3 regions of the Paenibacillus sp. AK121 genome follow, and region 2 is predicted to be linked to each of the others. Evidence: riboswitches for the same ligand, from Rfam matches in the RefSeq annotation. Region 2 holds a riboswitch; each other region holds the start of a gene.

Region 1 (3,278 bases), on a different contig from region 2:
GGAGTGGACTTCTACCACCGCTACAAAGAAGATATTGCTTTGTTTGCAGAAATGGGCTTTAAAGTATTCCGGATGTCCATCCACTGGTCGCGGATTTTCCCGAATGGATATGATGCCGAGCCGAATGAAGCAGGATTGCAATTTTACGACAATGTATTCGATGAGCTGCGCAAGTATGGTATTGAGCCGTTGGTAACATTGTCACATTATGAAACACCGCTAGGTCTGACACAGAAGTATAATGGCTGGTTGGGACGCGAAGTCGTAGATCATTACGTAAAATATGCCGAAACGGTATTTACACGCTATAAGGATAAAGTAAAATACTGGCTGACCTTTAACGAAATCAATGTCATGACTATGAGTCCGTTTACTGGCGGCGGTGTGGTTATTGACCGTGTAGAAAACAAGCAACAAGCGATATATCAAGCATTGCACCATCAATTTGTAGCAAGTGCACTGGCGACCAAACGGGGACATGAGATCATTCCGGATGCTCAGATCGGCTGTATGCTGGCTCGCATTGAAAGCTACCCACATACGTGTAACCCAGAGGATATTCTGAAAGCACAGCATGAAAATCAAATGAATCTGTTCTTTACGGATGTGCATGCTCGTGGGGAGTATCCCAACTATATGAACCGCTATTTTGAAGAAAATAATATTGTGATCCAGACAGAACCCGGCGATGCTGAAATTTTGAAAAATAATACGGTTGATTTTATCTCATTTAGCTACTACATGACCTTGGCCGTATCGGCAGGTCCAGAAGGAGAAAAGGCAGCAGGGAACCTGATTGGCGGTGTGAAAAATCCGTATTTGCAGTCCTCCGATTGGGGATGGCAGATTGATCCGATCGGCCTGCGTGTTACACTAAATACGTTTTATGACCGTTACCAAAAGCCGCTGTTCATCGTGGAAAATGGCCTGGGTGCGTACGATAAGGTAGAAGAGGACGGCTCTGTGCATGACACGTATCGCATTGATTACTTGCGTCAGCATATTGCCCAAATGAAGGAAGCCATTGCTGACGGTATTGATCTGATTGGTTACACCAGCTGGGGTCCTATCGACCTTGTGAGCATGTCTACTTCCGAAATGTCCAAGCGCTACGGATTTATTTACGTTGATCTGGATGATGACGGTAACGGAACGCTCCAACGCTCCAAAAAGGACTCATTTAACTGGTATAAAAATGTGATAGCAACCAATGGTGAAGAATTGTAATTCTATATCGTTTTGGCGGGTACAGCAGAGAAAATCCTTAGGATGCAATCTGCTGTACCCGCTTTTTGTATAGACACCCTATTGATTTGTCAGAGGGCTTCACAAATTTTTCACTTGTAATACGCTGAAAGTTTTCTGTATAATAAATAAAAATTTCATATGTCTGGTTGATGTTTGCGGGAGATGGAACGAAAGTTCCGACCGAAGGGGCAAAACTCTCAGGTGCTTAAGCTGATTTACAGCAACAAGCAGGGACCGTAAACGGACAGAACTCTGGAGAGACCCTTAATTGGGCGCCGAAGGTGCACCGCAGATTATCATCTGCTTAAACTCTCAGGCAAAAGGACAGAGACGCGAATAACCTGTGACAGGGAATACTCTAGGCTTTTTAGAGATAAAATCCTGTACAAATTGGTTTATTTTTCGTGCCTTTAACCTCTCCAGGAGTCGAATCAACGGATTTGACTCTTTTTTGTTTTTTAATATGCTGGAGGAGCGGGTTGAAATGAATTTGGTACATTTATTAGAAACAATTGACAGTTGGATGTGGGGAGCGCCGCTTCTAATTCTCGTCATGGGCACTGGGTTGTGGCTAACGATCCGTCTGAAGATGCTTCAGATTATTCGATTGCCCTTAGCGCTCAAGCTAATTGGTAAAGCGCCGGACGAAGGCAGCGGGGATGTCAGTAGCTTTGGAGCATTGAGTACGGCACTCGCAGCTACTGTAGGTACGGGAAGTATCGTCGGTGTCGCAACAGCGATCAAACTGGGTGGGCCCGGTTCATTATTCTGGATGCTGGTTGCAGCTTTTTTCGGGATGGCAACCAAATATGCGGAAGGGTTATTATCCGTTAAATACCGTGTTAAAGACCGGAACGGACAATTTTCGGGTGGACCGATGTATTATATTGAAAACGGGCTTGGCCGCCGTTTCAAGCCGCTGGCGATGTTGTTTGCCTTTTCTGGTATTCTTGTAGCACTATTTGGAATCGGTACTTTTCCGCAAGTAAAGGCTATCGTTTCTTCTACGGAAAGTAGCTTTGGCGTGCCAACAGTAGTTACAGCAATCATTATTTCCGTATTGACGGCTGTTGTTACGATTGGAGGACTCAAAAGTATCGCCAAGGTATCCACAAAGATTGTTCCATTCATGTCGGGGCTCTATATCGTGGTTTGTTTAATCGTACTCATTAAGTTTGCAGGAGAGCTTCCTCATGCGATCGCACTAGTATTACAAGGGGCTTTCTCGACAACATCTGCGACGGGTGGATTTGCCGGAGCCACGATTATGCTGGCAATGCGAAGCGGAGTTGCCAGAGGGATCTTTGCAAATGAAGCTGGTTTGGGAAGTGCGCCAATCGCAGCAGCAGCAGCTAAGACGAAATGGCCCGCAGAACAAGGGCTAATATCCATGACGGGCGTTTTTATCGATACGATGATTATTTGTAATTTGACAGGATTTACATTGCTGGTTACGGGAATATGGAGTGGAAATGATGATGGAGGTCTGATGACTCAGCATGCGTTTTCCAGTGCCTTTCCGGCTGGAGCAGAGCTCGTGACGATTAGCCTTATTTTATTTGCGTTCACAACGATACTTGGCTGGAACTACTACGGGGAACGCTGTGTTGAATATTTGCTTGGGGTCAAGTGGATTAAACCATACCGTTATCTGTTCATCATACTGGTTGCCGGAGGCGCGTTCATCAAGCTCGATGCCATCTGGCTGCTGGCAGATATTTTTAACGCAATGATGGCTTTTCCGAACCTGATTGCATTGCTCGGCTTGTCGGGAATTGTCGTTGCCGAAACTCGCACCTATATGAACTCTTTGTATCCTAATAAGAAAAAGGGCATTCTTGCAGGTGCCAATGTAGGGGCGGCTATCCAAGTAGAAGAAAAAGGACAAACGATCAATTCATAAATAATAAAAGGGAGTGCTCTCAGCCATCACAGGCTTGAGGACACTCCCTTTTAATTGTTATAAGACTGGTATTTACCGACATTTTATTTATTCTGAATAGCCATTAATTCATAATGTTTACAAATCT
Region 2 (3,278 bases):
GTAAAATTCGGAACGTGAGGTGATGTGTTGGATAACGGATGGAATATGATGATCATAAATACCTGCACCAAGAAAGCTAGCATGTGTATCTGCATTGGCGTTGTGTCCGGCTAGCTCGGCCATGTGGCGAGTTAAGGCTCTTTCGTCGAGCCGAGAGGAAAGAGGGAGTTCCCCTTGGTATCGAATAGCCTCTGGAATGTCACTGAATAAATCATCAATGGATGATACGCCCACCACACGCAGCATTTCGGTTTGGTCTTGTTCGGTCATGGGGAGATAGCGATGCTGCTTCATAGGTTCTGGCTCCTTTCGAAAAGCAAAATTTAGATAGTAAATTAGCTAATACATAGTCTTAATTGGAAAATCCAGAATTTTATATCTGACATGATCGCTTTTTTAGAATGAAGAGGATTAAGATCAGCGTAGCCGTTTATAAAAGGGGGCTGGGACCACTTCCGCACGCAGGCGTTTACCACGAATTTCGACCTCCAGCGGTGTCGATAGGGTGCTAAAACGACTGTCCACCAGGGCCAGCCCCAGATTACGCTTCAAGGTGGGCGATTGAGTACCCGTTGTGACCTCACCGATGTGTTGACCTTCAGCGAACACCGGATAATGAGCGCGCGGGATACCGCGGTCAATCATTTCCAGCCCGATTAACTTGCGAGGAATTCCTTGTTCTTTTTGACGTTGCAGTGCTTCCCTGCCGATAAAATCTCCTTTATTTAGCTTGACGAAGAAACCTAACCCAGCCTCAAGCGGTGAAATTGTGGCAGATAACTCCTGTCCGTACAACGGTAGCCGTGCCTCGAAGCGCAGCGTATCGCGAGCACCAAGTCCAGCGGGAATCAGTCCATACGATTCACCGCAACGAAGCAAACCATCCCACACGGCGGGTGCTTCCTCAGCAGGGATATAAAATTCAAAACCGTCTTCACCGGTATATCCAGTTCGCGAGACAAGTGCTTTTGCTCCGAACAATTGCACGTTCTCATGGAATCGGAAAGATGCCAGATTCGTAATATCTGTATCTGTCACGGCTGCGGTAATACGTGCTGCTTCCGGTCCTTGTAATGCCAACAATGCTATCGCATCAGACACATTCTCCAGATGAACCGATGCTGGTACGTGGCGTATGAGCCAATCCCAATCTTTGTCGATGTTGGAGGCATTCACAACGAGCATGTAGCGCTCTGGTCCTTTGCAATATACAAGCAAGTCATCGACTACGCCTCCATCGGGGTAACACAGGAGTGAATATTGTGCTTGGCCCGGTTCCAACTGGCTGACATCATTTGTGGTTACCTGTTGCAAAAAAGCCTCAGCTTCTTTGCCTTCAACCAAGAACTCGCCCATATGCGATACATCGAATAAACCTGCACGTTGTCGGACGGCCTCATGCTCCTTTTGAATGCCGCTAAACTGAACGGGGAGTTCCCACCCGCCAAAGTCAATACAACGAACCCCGGGCTGCGTCCCGTAGGACGAATATAGTGGTGTTCTTCGCAAATTAGACATTTTTCCACTCCTATCCAGTGTAATCGGCTAAACAAAAAAGACAGGCTAAAAGAAACGTATAGACGGCAGTCCATACTCTTCTTTCAGCTCTGTCCTTGATACCAGAAAGTTACCCCGGTGTGAACCAGGTTTCCCCTTGGGTGATCCGCTCTTTTCACGGATGCTCTCCAGAGATGCGTCCGGCAGAGGTCCTTTTGCCTGAGAGATTCACCTGCAATGCAAGTTTACTCCTTCGGCGCTACCTTTTGGATCAACGGTATGTTAACCGGCTTTGCAGATAACAACTTGATCCGATTCGCGTGCCCAACTGTCTCACAAACGACAACAGCGATGCGAATATTTTTGGTAGTCTCTCCCTCCGCGTTCATCCGCGTTTGCAGTTGTCGAGGTATTTTCAAAGCAATTACTATAACCCATTAATACGCAAATCCATTCAAAATGTCAATAAAAATGTCATATAAAACAATATGGAAAACATTTATTGTATAAATAAGGATATGTAAGCGTTTGTTACAAGTTATCATTTTTTTATAGACTGCGCTATATGAGTTGGTATGGAGTAGTTTTGTTAGTATTATTGACATGGGTGTTCTTGTTGTCATAATCTTAACTTGTCTAATACAGGTGATCAAAAGCATTTTATTCATGTGGAAGTGAGGCGAAGCAGGATGAGTGAAGTGAAACAGCAACTTTGGTATACAGACGAACATGAGTGGGTTCAGCGCACAGTGGATGGGACGTTGCGGATCGGCATTACAGACTTTGCACAGCATCAATTGGGTGATATTGTTTTTGTGGAATTACCTGGGGCGGGAACAACGATTGGACAGGGGACGGAGATTGGTACAATTGAATCGGTGAAGACCGTATCCGATCTTTTTGCTCCGGTGACGGGAACCGTTTTGAAAGTAAATGAAGCTCTGGAAAGTACACCTGAGTTGGTGAATGAATCACCCTATGAAGAGGGGTGGATGATCGAAGTAGAGATGAGCAATGATGTCGAGGAAGCTCTGGGCAAGTTGCTGTCTGCGGAGCAGTACGAGCAGTTGATTTCGGATGAGCAATAATGAGCAATACAGCATGAAATAATAGCGCTTTATTTCTGATTTTTTATATGGATATTGAATTAAATAAGAGCATCGTTAGTCCGCTCAGTTTTTGTATAAAATAGTCGCTATGACCTGACATAGCGGCTATTTTTTGTTGTCTTTTAGAAGACGTATTTACGTTGTTTGCTCAGACTTAGAAGAGAGCATCACTATAAAATTGTGTAGATTTACAACAGTGTTTTTTCGACTAATTTCTATTGTTATCGGCCATATTAAGAAGAATTATGCAGGTATAATGCCTTGTCGTTACTTTAAATTTAAATGTTGTCATCAACGTTCATGACGAAAGTACGTTTTCATTTCGTTGATGAAGATAGCGCTGTCATTTAGTATGAATTTTAAGAAAAGGTAGTGATGCTATTTACTCACAAGGAGGATATGAATATGAGCACAGTGGACACAAAGTCCAGTTCAAACGGTGGCGCTCGTGTCGCCGTACAGCGTTTTGGCCGCTTTCTCAGCGGTATGGTTATGCCCAATATGGGAGCCTTTATCGCATGGGGATTAATTACGGCCCTTTTTATTCCGACCGGGTGGTTCCCAAATGAGGGTTTTGCACAACTGGTTGATCCGATGAAAAATTATTTGCTGCCACTGCTGATCGGTTACACGGGAGGCACGATGATTCACGGACAGCGTGGAGGTGTGATC
Region 3 (3,278 bases), on a different contig from region 2:
GGTAAAGCTAACATTCAGGCGAAGTTCGGTGGTAAGGTGATCAGCGTGCCTGTTGATGTTGATACGCTTAAATATCTGCAAACGGACGAAGTCGCCTTGACTTTGAAGGCAGGGCAGCTGGCTAAGGTTACGGCTACAGCCACGTATAAGGATGAGTCGGAGAAGGATGTTTCCAAGCCGGCTGTCTGGTCCTCATCCAGAATTATCGTTGCGACCGTCAAAGACGGTAACATTAAAGCACAGGGTAAGGGCAAAGCTGTAATTACAGTAAAATATGCTGGTAAAATGACGAAGGTACAGGTAACCGTTCAGTAATCTGTAACCGACTGAAAAGAAAAAGAGCAAGCATACGTCTAGGGACGGCATGCTTGCTCTTTTCTTTATAAGGGCGAATTCTCTTTCCCTAGGATAATGTGTAGGAGAGATAGTCGCCTTGTTTTATAGAGGAAAAGCAATTGGTTTAAAGCTTAGAAACTATGGCTTATCCTTTTTGACCGATGTGTTGCGAGTAAGGGATTCGGTCAAACGCTTGCCGGTCGGTGTCTGGGCCAAGCCGCCTTTGGCGGTCTCGCGGTGCTTTGACGGCATTGCGCTGCCGACTTCAAGCATCACGTCAATGACTTCGTCAGACGGAATGGCGCTGCGCACACCCGCCAAAGCCATATCCGCTGCGGCAAGTGCGGTCACGGCTCCCAGCCCGTTGCGCACGATACACGGAATCTCGACGAGTCCGGCGACGGGGTCGCATATCAGACCGAGCGTGTTCTTGAGCGCTAGGCCTACGGCGTGAACGGCCTGCTCAGGTGTGCCACCGCGTAGCTCGACCATAGCGCCAGCGGCCATCCCGATGGCTGAACCAATCTCAGCCTGACAGCCTCCCTCCGCGCCGGAAATGAAGGAATTGTTGGCGATGACGTAGCCAATGGCTCCGGCTGCGAACAAGCCGTGCACCATATGCTCATCATCCCAGCCGAACCGCTCCTGCGCACTAATGAACACACCGGGGATGACTCCGCATGAACCTGCAGTGGGCGTGGCGACAATGCGCCCCATGGACGCATTAACCTCCGACACGGAGAGCGCATAAGCCATGGCGAGCGCGGAGGCATCGCCGGAGCAGGTTTCCCCTGTCCGCAGATATTCGGCTAAGCGCTTGCCGTCGCCGCCCGTTAATCCACTGCGGGATACGGTGTCTTGCGTCTGACCGCGATGAACAGCCTCTTTCATGACTTCATAATAATCAGACATTTGGCGGAAAATTTCTTCTTCCGTTGAATTCGTCTCTTGTACCTGCTCTTGAATCATCAGGCGGCCAATCGTGGTGGATTCCTCAGCGCATATAGCGCTGATTTCATGCAGATGGCTAAATCGCATCAGATTCAGCTCCTTTTTTCAAATTAATCATTTTAATTTCGTACATATGTGGTAAGGATTGTAGTTTTGCGATTAATTCAGCCGTAGGAAGACTGTCCGTTTCGATGGCTGTAAGTGCTTCTCCATCCCGGCCTTTGCGATCCACGTGCATATAGGCAATGTTAATGTCAGCGGCGCCGAGCGCTGAAGTCACCGCACCTAATGTACCGGGCTTATCCGAGTGAAGAAGCACCAACGTAGACAGCTCCCCGGTCAGGTTAACTCGGAATTCATTGAGCTGCTGGACATGGATGCTGCCACCGCCGATGGAGGAACCCAGCAGTGTACGCTGATCCTCACCCTTCCACAGCTCAAAACGGACGGTGTTCGGATGGGGGGCGGGTAGTCCGCTGACGGCAAATTCCACGATCATCCCGGCCTGCTCCGCCCATTGCTCGGCATCTGGAATTCGGTGGTCGTCTGTATCGTAATTGAGCAGTCCTGCGATGAGCGCCAGGTCTGTACCGTGTCCTTTGTATGTGTCGGCGAAGGAGCCGTACAGTGTCATGCGGGCACGGTCAGGCTGCGTCCCGAGCCAGTGACGGGCAACGCGTGCAAGCCGCACCGCGCCTGCAGTGTGTGAACTGGAAGGTCCGGTCATGGCCGGACCGATAATGGAAAATACATCTTTGAAACGCATGGTGTGGCCCCCTGTATGTTCTATTACCATAGTATATGGTATTTCCGCGTTTTTGCGCGGCTATGACGGTTCCTAATGCTGACGTACAATGTGAGCGCAAAAAAGGACAGGATAAGGAAGTTTCCCTTATCTCTGTCCTCGTTACCTGAGAGTTTCGTACGGTGTCCTTACCGCCTTACCCCTTGGGTGGCTTGCGCTCTCTCCAGAGTTGCGTCAGATGACGATACATGGACCTGAGAGATTATCCGCCAGCCGGGTGTTGGCGTCTTGCTCCTTCGGTGCCGCCAGCGTGTAAGCCCCTGGACAGACTCTCCCGTCATCTTCATTCGCGTATACCGTTCTACATATCTTTCTTAGCGTAATGTATGCCGTGCTCGGTGTCAATCGCAGGGTTCATTTTTTACATAAACAAGCGAGTTTCCGATAAAAGAGATTAAAATTTACATAATTATGGATGAAATCAGGAAGGAATTAGAAGATAGACAGCTAATCTGATAGAGGACAAGTACATTTATGGAATTATAGGAGGGATATTGACGTATGGTAAAAGGCTTGCGGTTCACAGGTTCACGCTTGAAAGGGGTGCTGCATCTGGCAGCGATCGTATCGCTGCTGATCGGGATCTTCGTTCCATTCGGTCAGGTCAAAGCGGAGGGAGCACTGACAGTAGCCGAGGCACTTCAGCGCCAAGGCAGTGGAGGCACAGTGACGGTGGAAGGTTACATCGTCGGACATGCTACCGGATCGAAAACGGCTAATTTTTCTTCTCCGTTTGCGAATGATTTTAACGTACTGATTGCCGACCAGGCCAATGAACGTAGCACGTCTAATCTATTGGATGTACAGCTGACATCAGCGTACAGAGGGCAATTTGGGCTAACAGGCCATCCTGAGCTGATTGGCAACAAAATCCGTGTGACGGGTACACTCGGCGCCTACAATAATTTTGGTGGAGTGAAAAGCCCAAGCGCTGTTGAACTGGTGAACGGAAGCGAGCCGGGTGAACCAGGTGAACCTGGCGAGCCTAATCCTGGTAACCCGGGTCAACCCGGTACTACACTGCCGGATGGCAAAGGTAAAAAGGTGCTGTTCGATAATACGCACGCACAGACGGCTGGGGCAGCAGATTGGGTCATTGAAGGCGCCTTCTCCGACTTTGCCAATGGACTGCGTAATGTAGGTTTTACAGTGGACCAACTGAACCGTCCCATTCCTTTTACTTATG

The links. A riboswitch is a leader RNA that binds a small molecule or an ion and turns the genes downstream of it on or off. The one in region 2 is predicted to bind glycine.
Region 1: it holds a riboswitch for glycine, as region 2 does, so the genes downstream of both, KSP24_RS12760 (alanine/glycine:cation symporter family protein) here and gcvT (glycine cleavage system aminomethyltransferase GcvT) in region 2, are expected to answer to the same signal.
Region 3: it holds a riboswitch for glycine, as region 2 does, so the genes downstream of both, sdaAB (L-serine ammonia-lyase, iron-sulfur-dependent subunit beta) here and gcvT (glycine cleavage system aminomethyltransferase GcvT) in region 2, are expected to answer to the same signal.

Annotation. Positions count from the first base shown of each region.
Region 1 covers NZ_JAHPJM010000006.1:69,615-72,892, reverse strand. Annotated here, with positions in the region: gene KSP24_RS12765 (glycoside hydrolase family 1 protein) at 1-1,227, shown strand, start outside; glycine riboswitch at 1,395-1,479, shown strand; glycine riboswitch at 1,491-1,586, shown strand; gene KSP24_RS12760 (alanine/glycine:cation symporter family protein) at 1,733-3,151, shown strand; gene KSP24_RS12755 (sensor histidine kinase) at 3,277-3,278, opposite strand, start outside.
Region 2 covers NZ_JAHPJM010000001.1:89,657-92,934, forward strand. Annotated here, with positions in the region: gene gcvPA (aminomethyl-transferring glycine dehydrogenase subunit GcvPA) at 1-294, opposite strand, end outside; gene gcvT (glycine cleavage system aminomethyltransferase GcvT) at 418-1,518, opposite strand; glycine riboswitch at 1,598-1,694, opposite strand; glycine riboswitch at 1,697-1,797, opposite strand; gene gcvH (glycine cleavage system protein GcvH) at 2,187-2,585, shown strand; gene KSP24_RS00405 (PTS mannitol transporter subunit IIBC) at 3,012-3,278, shown strand, end outside.
Region 3 covers NZ_JAHPJM010000016.1:14,351-17,628, forward strand. Annotated here, with positions in the region: gene KSP24_RS22100 (Ig-like domain-containing protein) at 1-315, shown strand, start outside; gene sdaAA (L-serine ammonia-lyase, iron-sulfur-dependent, subunit alpha) at 475-1,374, opposite strand; gene sdaAB (L-serine ammonia-lyase, iron-sulfur-dependent subunit beta) at 1,364-2,053, opposite strand; glycine riboswitch at 2,265-2,379, opposite strand; gene KSP24_RS22115 (DUF6359 domain-containing protein) at 2,594-3,278, shown strand, end outside.